One region of the Vallitalea okinawensis genome, then DNA from elsewhere that is predicted to be linked to it. Evidence: predicted binding sites of a transcription regulator. Region 1 holds the regulator's gene; the other holds the start of a gene.
What was found. Region 1 encodes NrdR, which represses ribonucleotide reductase genes. Its sites were predicted from a motif close to CACAANATNTTGTG; they were not measured.
Positions count from the first base shown of each region.

Region 1 (5,167 bases):
ATAGGAAGGTGGATATATATAAATGAAAGATGTATTATCAGATTTAATGAAGGTAGTTAATGATAGAAAAGAGAATCCAAAAGAAGGGTCTTATACGAATTATTTACTTGATACTGGAATTGATAAAATACTGAAAAAAGTTGGTGAAGAAAGTGCAGAAGTAATCATTGCATCAAAAAATAATGAGTCTTCTGAAGTTGTTTATGAAGTCGCAGACTTAATGTATCATATCACAGTTTTATTAGTAGAACTTGGTATTGACTGGAATGATATTGATAAGGAATTAAGTAAGAGGAGATAGAGAGAGGTATAAAATCATCACTAAGATAATAAAATGTATAGAGTCATACAGTTAGGGATAATAGAACGGGTGATGATTTGAATAGATCTAGGCGATTAAGAAAAAGTAGGAGGCAAGCAGCATTTAGAAAACAGAAATATCAACGACGAAGAAAAAAGACAAGGATTTTAAATCTAAAAGCAATTTTATTGCTTTTATTTTTCGTTTTATCATTTATTTTTATTAAGAACTATGATAAGATTTTAATGCCCTATGAGGAATTTAAGTACTTTTATATTAATAGAAATGTCATTACATATTTTGAAAACTATGGACAAATAGAAGACGTTGATTATTATAGTTATTTAGCAGCTTATTATGCTAATAAGGACTATAATTTAAAGGGCTATAACATAGAAGATATCAATGCCTTCATTAAAAGCCTACATTGGTATGATAAAATGAAAATAGAAAAAATCTATAGTGAGCAAGGGGAGATACTTGAGCAAGCTTTAGCAGATGTGAAATGTTTCCCAGTCAAAGGCAATCAAGAAGAATTTTATTATGAGGATTCTTATGGCGCAGATAGGACCTATGGTGGTAATCGACTTCATTTAGGAACAGATATTATGGATACTAAAAATCAACGAGGAAGACTAGAAATATTAAGTATAACAGATGGTACAGTTGCCAATATGGGTTGGAATGAAAAAGGCGGATGGCGAATAGGTATTAATAGCCCTAGTGGGAATTATTTTTACTACGCTCATTTAGACAGTTATCGAGAGGATATGGAAGTTGGGCAAAAAATTGAAGCTGGGGAAATTTTAGGTTACATGGGTGATACCGGTTATAGCCCAGTTCCAGGTACTACAGGCCAGTTTCCGGTCCACTTACATCTCGGTATTATGTTAAGAAATATTACAGATGAAGAATATTGGATTAACCCTTATTATATCCTTAGATATGTTGAAGAAAAAGGCAATTAGTTTTTTACTCTGACTAGTGTATTATAGGCAAAAATTTAACATTTTAATACTATTTATGATATAATATATATGTACACGAATGGAGGAAGGTATATGGAAACGCAAAATTGGAGAGAACTCTTAATACCTTATGAACAAGCCGTCCAGGAACTCATTGTGAAGTTTGAAAGTGTTGGAAGAGAGTACACTCGACTTGGACACTATTCACCAATTGAATTTGTAACTGGAAGAGTAAAAAAGATATCTAGTATTATAGAGAAAGCACGAAAGAAAGAAATAGAATTCGAAAAAATCGGAGAAGAAATCGAGGACATCGCTGGGATTCGTATTATATGTCAGTTTGTTGAAGATATAGATAAAGTAGTAGAGCTCATTCGTGATAGAGCTGGGAAAGATATGATGATTATTCGAGAGAAAGACTATGTTTCGAATATGAAGAAAAGCGGTTATCGTAGTTATCATGTCATTATAAAATATCCGGTGCATACTGCATTAGGTGAATTCAATATATTAGCAGAAATACAAATAAGAACGCTAGCAATGAATTTTTGGGCAACAATAGAACATTCATTAAAATATAAATACAATGGAAAGATACCAGAGGAATTGTTAGGCAAGTTAATACATGCAGCAGATGCTGCTCATAGTTTAGATCAAGAGATGTCCTATATACGCAACGAAATCGTCGAAGCTCAGAATCTTTTTAAGCTTAAATCTACATTAGTAGCAGATATCGTTAATAATATACAAAATATATATGATGTTGGAAATATTGAGGAAGCTAAGAGAATTCAAGCTCAGTTTTTAGATATTTTGAGACAAGATTCATTTGAAAAGCTGCAAGAATTTAATAAACAATTAGATGTTATAGCAGAGGTATTTGATGCTCAGAGCCTAAATCGTTAAAAGATAACGTTATGGCTTTAAATAAGATCAAATTACTTCTTGAAGTAGGTACTAACAATTTGGAGGATATATATGGCGATATATGCTATAGGAGATTTACATTTAGGCTTCAATGTTAATAAACCCATGGGTATCTTTGGGGACGCATGGACTAATCATGAGCTTAAGATTAAGGAGCATTGGCAGGAGACCATCAAGGAGCAAGATTTAGTTTTGATACCGGGTGATATATCTTGGGCTATGACCTTAGAAGAGGCCATGGAGGATTTAGGATGGATTGATGCCTTGCCGGGTTATAAGGTATTAGTAAGAGGTAATCATGATTATTGGTGGAAATCCATCACTAAGCTGAATAGTATGTTTGATAAAATGTTTTTTTTGCAGAATAATTTCTATACCATTGACAACATTGCAATCTGTGGTACTAGGGGATGGACATGCCCTAATCAACGTATGTTTACTGACCAAGATGAAAAAATCTATAAACGAGAACTACAGCGTCTTGAACTATCTCTAAATCACGCAGTTAAAGGTGGATTCACGTACATCATTGCTATGCTGCATTATCCACCAACTAATGATGAAAAACAGATATCAGGATTTACCGAGCTTATGGGAGCTTATGGAGTAGACAAGGTTGTTTATGGCCACCTTCATGGTCAACTATCATTTGATAGTAGTTTGATTGGTAAGCATGGGAAAACTCATTATCATCTTGTTTCTGCGGATTATCTTGATTTTCAACTGTATAAGGTTCTATAAGTTTAAACTAGGAACCATTCAAATGTATTAATTTAGCTGGAGAAGGAGGAATATTATGAAATGCCCTTTTTGTGGATATGATAATACGAAAGTTATTGATTCACGACCGTCTGAAGAAAATATATCAATTAGAAGACGACGTCAATGTGAGAAATGCAATAAACGTTTTACTACCTATGAGAAAGTTGAAACAATACCACTTATGGTGATAAAAAAGGATAAAACAAGAGAGCCATTTAACAGAGATAAACTAATGGATGGCATTCTACGATCCTGCCATAAACGCCCTGTTTCTGTTACAGATGTAGAAAGATTAGTTGAAGATATTGAAAATAAAGTACTCAATTCCATGGCGAAAGAAATAGATAGCGTTCAGATTGGTGAATATGTTATGGAAGGTTTAAAAGGAATCGATGAAATAGCTTATGTGCGATTTGCATCTGTATATCGACAATTTAAGGATATCAATACCTTTATGCAGGAATTAAATAAAATGATTAAAGGATCATAGATTTAGATCAAATTGACTGTCTCGTTGGGGCAGTTTTTTATCATATAGGAAAGTCGTATAATCAACCAATTAGAAACAGTTAATTGATACTAAGTAACCTTCCTAACAACACAAACTTCATAAATACACGCAGCGGAGCTACATTCGTTCTTTGATGGTGTGGTAATGTGTACCATTTTTTGTTATGAGTATATCATGTATCTGACTTTAATTAATTGAATAAACTAGAAATATAGTATATAATAAGTAAAAAAGGAGGTGTGGAGATGCAGTATATCAAAAAAGCCAGTTTATATCTAATCCTTTTTATGATATCAGCTAATGTTGTACATAGTGCAGAAGTAGGTGTTAATTCCCAATTCAGTGAGAAAGCTACCTTAGTTTTAGAAGAAAAGCTATTGGACGATAAAGTTATACATGGTTTCTATGCCATTAATTCCAATACTCGCTTTAATCAAATGATTGAGGATAAATCGATCAATAATTTTGATCATATTTCCTTTGGGTGGAGTACAATTGATGAAGAGAATGGTGAAGTCTTTCTGACACAAGAGAGAAGACTAGGTGACCAACTATACGATTATTATAGACCTGAAGGTTCTGATGAAGTGCTAAATAATATGAAATCTCATTCAATTGATAGCAGCCTTATGGTTTATGCACCATTATCTCAATTTGAAGATAATTTTGGTACTATTTTTAGGGAAAAGGAAATTATGAATCAGATTATTCTAGCTGCTTTGGATTTTAATGCTGTGACAATAGATTTTGAGTTTGTTAACCAGGACTATCAACAGTCTTACTTACAGTTCCTAAGAGATTTAAAAGCAGTACTCGAAGTGCTTAATAAACAGCTTTATGTCACTGTGCCTGTATCAACTAATTATAATCACTATCAACATGATGAGATCTTTCAAATAGCTGATTATGTTATTTTAATGGCACATGACTATGAGGCTAAATGGATAAATGGTTTTTATGGTAATGAACCAGTACTATCCCCTCAATCACCGATCAATACAATCAGTCAGGATATCAGCCGTATAAAAGGGGGGCTATCAGATTCAAGTTTAATAGAAAAGGGGCTACTCCAGATTAGTTTTGCATCGACACAATGGGAAAATATTAATGGGTATGTGGATGGTCAAGCGTATCATCCTACATATAGCATGATTTATGATCGAGCTTTAAATGAAGTTATAACCAATAAACAAGCCTATGATACCATAGTGAGACGTGGGGAAAGTTCTCTTAACCCCTATATTTTATATACAAATAAAGAAACAGGTAATCTAAATACAATATGGTATGAAGACTGGACCAGTGTTGAATCCAAATTAAAATTGGTTAAAGAACAAGGACTTGGCGGGATATCCCTATGGTACATAGGCAGCATCCCAAATTACTATTCAGGCGAAATTGATTTGGAATTAGACGTTTGGAATCGATTAGGTGAAGAGATTAGATAGTATAGTGTTAGAATAAAAAGTTAAATAATTTTTTAAAGATACATATTTTTGAATTGAAAATAAGGCACATGATTAGCAGTATTAATACTGAATCATGTGCCTTTATATTATGGATTAACTATTCCCATAATTTACATATACTAAAAATGCTTAACTCTCTTGTATATATATAAGTTGCTATATAAAATATTAAATGGACTTACATAGAGTACTAGGAGGAATATAATGAAAAAAATCCAAATTATTACAA
Region 1 is NZ_PQDH01000008.1:164,112-169,278, reverse strand. Features, by position in the region: gene hisI (phosphoribosyl-AMP cyclohydrolase) at 1-26, shown strand, start outside; gene hisE (phosphoribosyl-ATP diphosphatase) at 23-301, shown strand; gene C1Y58_RS19755 (M23 family metallopeptidase) at 379-1,269, shown strand; gene C1Y58_RS19750 (GTP pyrophosphokinase) at 1,363-2,175, shown strand; gene C1Y58_RS19745 (metallophosphoesterase) at 2,248-2,937, shown strand; gene nrdR (transcriptional regulator NrdR) at 2,993-3,448, shown strand; gene C1Y58_RS19735 (glycosyl hydrolase family 18 protein) at 3,715-4,917, shown strand; gene C1Y58_RS19730 (leucine-rich repeat domain-containing protein) at 5,143-5,167, shown strand, end outside.

Region 2 (5,167 bases), on a different contig from region 1:
TGATGGAAATTATTGCGTCCTTTGCATCAGTAGCCATACGTAATCTAACAAAATCCAAACAGCTTAATCGCTTATCAACAAGAGATCCATTGACTAACTTATATAATAGAAGAGCTTTACAAGATAAGGTCCATAATATGACATCAGAACGTGTTGCCATGCTCTTTATCGATATTGACTATTTCAAAGAATACAATGATTATTATGGACACTTGAAAGGTGATGAATGTATTCAAACAGTGGCTAATGTGCTACAAGAAGTATTAGATCAAGAAGACTTTATTGCTAGATATGGTGGTGATGAATTCATTATTGTTCTAAAAGATGCAACCAGTAGATCTCTTATGAAATCAGCAAATGCAGTAAAAGAGAAGATGGATCAGCTGAAGATAGGACATAAGAATTCAAAAATTACTAATCATGTGACACTGAGCATCGGTGCCGCCAATATGCAGTTGACTGAGGAGAGCTCCATTGACGACATATTACATATAACCGATAAAGCTCTATACGAAGCAAAAGCTAGAGGCAGAAACCAAATAGCCTTCTTGTTTGGATAATTAAGTGTTAAGCATATAAAGTAAGAAACAAGCATATGAAAAATGACTTTCATATGCTTGTTTTTTATATACCTCTGACCTCAACTCTTTTAAAGAGGGAGGTCAGATGCTCCTGCCAACTTATTAGTGTTTCAGGTTCGTAGGCCGAGAACTGACAATTTTGACCTTCTTGATAACGGTATTGCTGTAAACAGAAGCGATCACAACCATTGATCTCCTCAGATATAGCTTCAAGATCTTCAAGATCATGTAAATCTTTCATAATCGTTGTACGAAATTCATGAGATATACCGCTAGCTTTTATAAGTTGAATGGACTCTTTGATTTTGCTGTAATCAAGAGCCTTAAGTCCACAAGTCTTGGCATACTTACTGGGACTATTCTTTATATCCATAGCAATGTAATCTACAAGATTATCTTCTATAAGGTTTTGTAAGATAGAAGGAGAATAGCCGTTGGTATCTAATTTCACCTTCATACCCAATTTTTTCACTTCCCTAATAAAGGGAAGTAAATTCTTTTGTAAAGTAGCTTCTCCGCCAGTTATGCAGACGCCATCAATAAGACCTTGTCTTTTTTTCAGATGGGCTAAAATAACATCAGTTTGTATGATCTCATCAGAGCCTTCATCTAAGATAAGGGAAGGGTTATGACAAAAAGGACAATTAAAGTTACAACCACTTGTAAAAACAGTAGAAGCTATATTACCTGGAAAATCCAGAAGAGAAGTTTTAATAAAACCTTGTATGTTCACTAACTCACCTGAAAAGTTTGGCGCTCAGCATATTCTTCACGCTTACCTTTATTCCAGTTTTGAACAGGACGATGGAAACCAACGATTCTAGTCCAAACCTCTGCATCTTTCTGGCAAGTTGGGCAATTAAAATGTTCACCAGAAATATACCCATGATCTGGGCAGACAGAGAATGTAGGTGATACCGTAAAATAGGGTATTTTATAGTTAGTCATGACTTTCTTAATGAGCATCTTACATGTTTCGATGTCTTCGATACGCTCACCTAAGAAACCATGAAATACTGTTCCACCAGTATATTTTGTTTGAAGATCTTCTTGAAGCTCAAGGGCATCAAAGAGATCAGGAGTAAATCCAACAGGCAATTGGGAGCTGTTAGTGTAATAAGGTTCATCTTCACCTGCTACCAAGATATCCTTAAATTTAGCTTGATCCAAGCGAGCAAGTCGGTAGCCTGTACCCTCAGCTGGTGTAGCTTCTAAATTATATAGATGACCTGTTTCTTCCTGATAATCAGAAATTACTTCACGCATATAGTCAAGAACTTTATTAGCAAAGGCTTGTCCAGCTTCTGATGTTATGTCTTCTTTACCATTAAAGAAGTTAAGGATACATTCATTCATACCATTAATACCAATGGTACTGAAGTGATTTTTCCAATAAACACCGAAGCGTTCATGAACTGTTTTTAAGTAATGGCGACTATAGGGGTAAAGTCCCATTAATGTATTTTTTTCAATAACTTGTCGTTTCGTCTCTAAAGATGACTTAGCAAGCTCCATTAGACGATGTAGTTCTTCATAGAATTTATTCTCTTCTCTATATAAATAGCCTAAACGCGGTAAATTAATGGTTACAACGCCAATACTACCTGTTAGAGGATTAGCTCCAAAGAGACCACCGCCTCTTTTTCGTAATTCACGATTGTCCAATCGTAAACGGCAGCACATGGAACGTGCATCTTCAGGTGACATATCTGAATTAACGAAGTTGGCGAAGTAAGGAATACCGTATTTAGCTGTCATCTCCATGACTTTATCAATAACAGGATTACCCCAGTCAAAATCGCCGGTTATATTATAGGTTGGAATTGGGAAAGTGAAGATCCTACCTTTGGCATCACCAGCCATCATAATTTCACAAAAAGCTTTGTTAATCATGTTCATTTCCTCTTGGAATTCCCCATAGGTATGATCCTGAATGAGTTCTCCACCTATAATAACAGGTTGGTCAGTAAGAGTTCTAGGACATTCCAAATCCATGGTTAGATTAACAAAAGGCGTTTGGAAACCAACTCTTGTTGGAACATTTAAATTAAAAATAAATTCTTGCATGCTTTGTTTAACTTCTTCATAGGATAACTCATCAAATCGAAGGAATGGTGCCATATATGTATCGAATGAAGAAAATGCTTGTGCACCAGCTGCTTCACCTTGAAGAGTATAGAAAAAGTTAACCAGCTGACCTAAAGCTGTCTTGAAATGTTTGGCTGGACTACTTTCTATCTTACCTTCTACGCCGCCAAAGCCTTTTAGTAATAAATCTTCCAGACTCCAACCACAACAATAAGTAGATAACAAACCTAAGTCGTGAATATGTAAATCGCCATCTACATGGGCATGACGAATATTCTCATTATAAATTCGGGTTAACCAGAAGTTCTTTGTTACTTCAGAAATCATATGATTATTGAGACCTTGCAAAGAAAAGCCCATATTAGCATTTTCTTTAACTCGCCAATCATGCTGTGTTACATAATCTGTAACCATCTTCTCTGCATCCAATAACGCTATTTTACCTTCTCTAATTTCTTTATGTTTAAAACGGTATAGGATGTACTCTTTTGCAGCTTCTTTTTCACCCATTTCAATAAGGGTATCTTCCACTAAATCTTGGATTTCTTCAACTGTTGGGGCTTGGCCATCGTGTTCATTTCTATTTAGTTTATAGACCACTTTATCACATATAGCTTGTGATAAGTTTTGCAGTTGAATAAGTTTACGATCCTTATTGGAGGTTACCAGACTACAATAAATAGCATTTTTGATTTTTTCTTGATTAAAAGGGCGTATGGACCCGTCGCGCTTAACAATATTTGTAAGCATATAAATTCCCCTCTCACTGTACTTTCTAGCCAGGTTTTAAGTGTGGCTTCTTCACTTTAGTAGATGATTCAACGCTCATTTAATTGTTTAACGTTACTCCCAAAATGAGGGTTGATTAAATCATAAATAGTGCTGAAAGGTGCTTAAAATCAAGTTATTTCTCTATATTTAGAACTTGTCCCAAACACAATATCTAGCATTATAATTATAATGATTTCCATATATAGTTGTCAAGGAAGGTGGAAGACTATGACAACGGTTCCATAGAGGAATACATAAGACTTAGCACCATTAAAAAATTTTTTTCAAGTATCTTTTTAAAATTTTCCAATTATTTTGGATGCCATCTTGTATGTAATGTAAATACTTGAACGTTAAAAAATTGTGGTGAAATAATTGATTTAGTGATAAAATACTAATGAATAAACTGATAAGTCAGTGATTAATTAAAGAAAAGTAAGAAATAATTAAAAGGAGGGATACTCTATGTTAAAAGGAATTCCAAGTATATTATCACCTGAACTACTAAAAATCTTAATGGAAATGGGACATGGTGACGAGATTGTTATTGCAGATGGTAACTTTCCATCAGAATCTATGGGACAACGAGTTGTTCGATTAGATGGCCATGGTGTTCCAGAAATTTTAGATGCCATATTAAAGTTCTTACCACTAGATACATACTCAGTAAAGCAAGTTGCTTTAATGAAAGTAGTTAAAGGTGATCCTACTGTACCCGTTATATGGGATACTTATAAGGAAGTCATTAAGAAGAATGAAGGCGATAAAGCGATCGAAGAGGTTGAGAGGTTTGCTTTCTATGACCGTGCAAAAGAAGCTTATGCAGTGGTTGCAACAGGAGAGACAGCATTATATGCTAACATTATTCTAAAAAAAGGTGTCGTCGTTGAATAAGAGATATATTCGTTACAAAGGAGTAGAGCAATGGACCAACAACATGAATACTATATGGAAATAGCATATGATTTAGCTAAGCAGGCATACCAAGAAGATGAGGTTCCAATTGGAGCAGTAATCGTTTACCATGATGAGGTCATTGGGAAGGGTTATAATCAAAGAAACGGCAAAAAGAGTACCTTAGCCCATGCTGAGATTCAAGCTATTAATGAAGCATCACAGTATATAGGGGATTGGCGATTAGAAGAATGTACGATGTATATCACTTTAGAGCCTTGTCCTATGTGTGCAGGTGCTATTGTTCAAGCCCGAATACCTCAAGTTGTCATGGCTTGTCGAAATCCAAAGGCTGGGTGTGCAGGTTCCATTGTTAATTTACTCCAAGAACCTAAGTTTAACCATCAAGTAGAGGTCATGGAAGGTGTTTTAGAAGAGCCCTGTAGTCAGCTATTGAAGCAATTTTTTAAAGCAATGCGGCAGCAGCAAAAACACAAAAAAAACAAATAGAAAAAAATGTAATAATTGTAATAAGTTTTTAAACTCTTACGGTTGACAAACACTTATAAAAGTAATATACTAGAGAAGCAGTTTTAGTACTGCCTTAATAAGTCATAAATTTTCCGTGCAGCCGGGGAGGTAGCGGTGCCCTGAACCTGCAATCCGCTATAGCAGGGGTGATGTTGAGCTGAGGCTGTCAGTCTGTAAGGTCTGCCCTTAGCAAGTGGTAATGACGATTGGGTCTTGCGCAACAGAAATTTACGAACCGTGTCAGGTCCGGAAGGAAGCAGCACTAAGTAAACACTTCTGTGTGCCGCGAGGGTGCCTGGTCC
Region 2 is NZ_PQDH01000011.1:28,476-33,642, forward strand. Features, by position in the region: gene C1Y58_RS22070 (diguanylate cyclase domain-containing protein) at 1-560, shown strand, start outside; gene C1Y58_RS22075 (anaerobic ribonucleoside-triphosphate reductase activating protein) at 625-1,314, opposite strand; gene C1Y58_RS22080 (ribonucleoside triphosphate reductase) at 1,314-3,419, opposite strand; gene fucU (L-fucose mutarotase) at 3,906-4,334, shown strand; gene tadA (tRNA adenosine(34) deaminase TadA) at 4,365-4,844, shown strand; RNA gene ffs (signal recognition particle sRNA large type) at 4,958-5,167, shown strand, end outside.
Region 2: C1Y58_RS22080 (ribonucleoside triphosphate reductase) is a predicted target of NrdR. The motif match lies at 3,605-3,618, and genes of this name have one in related genera.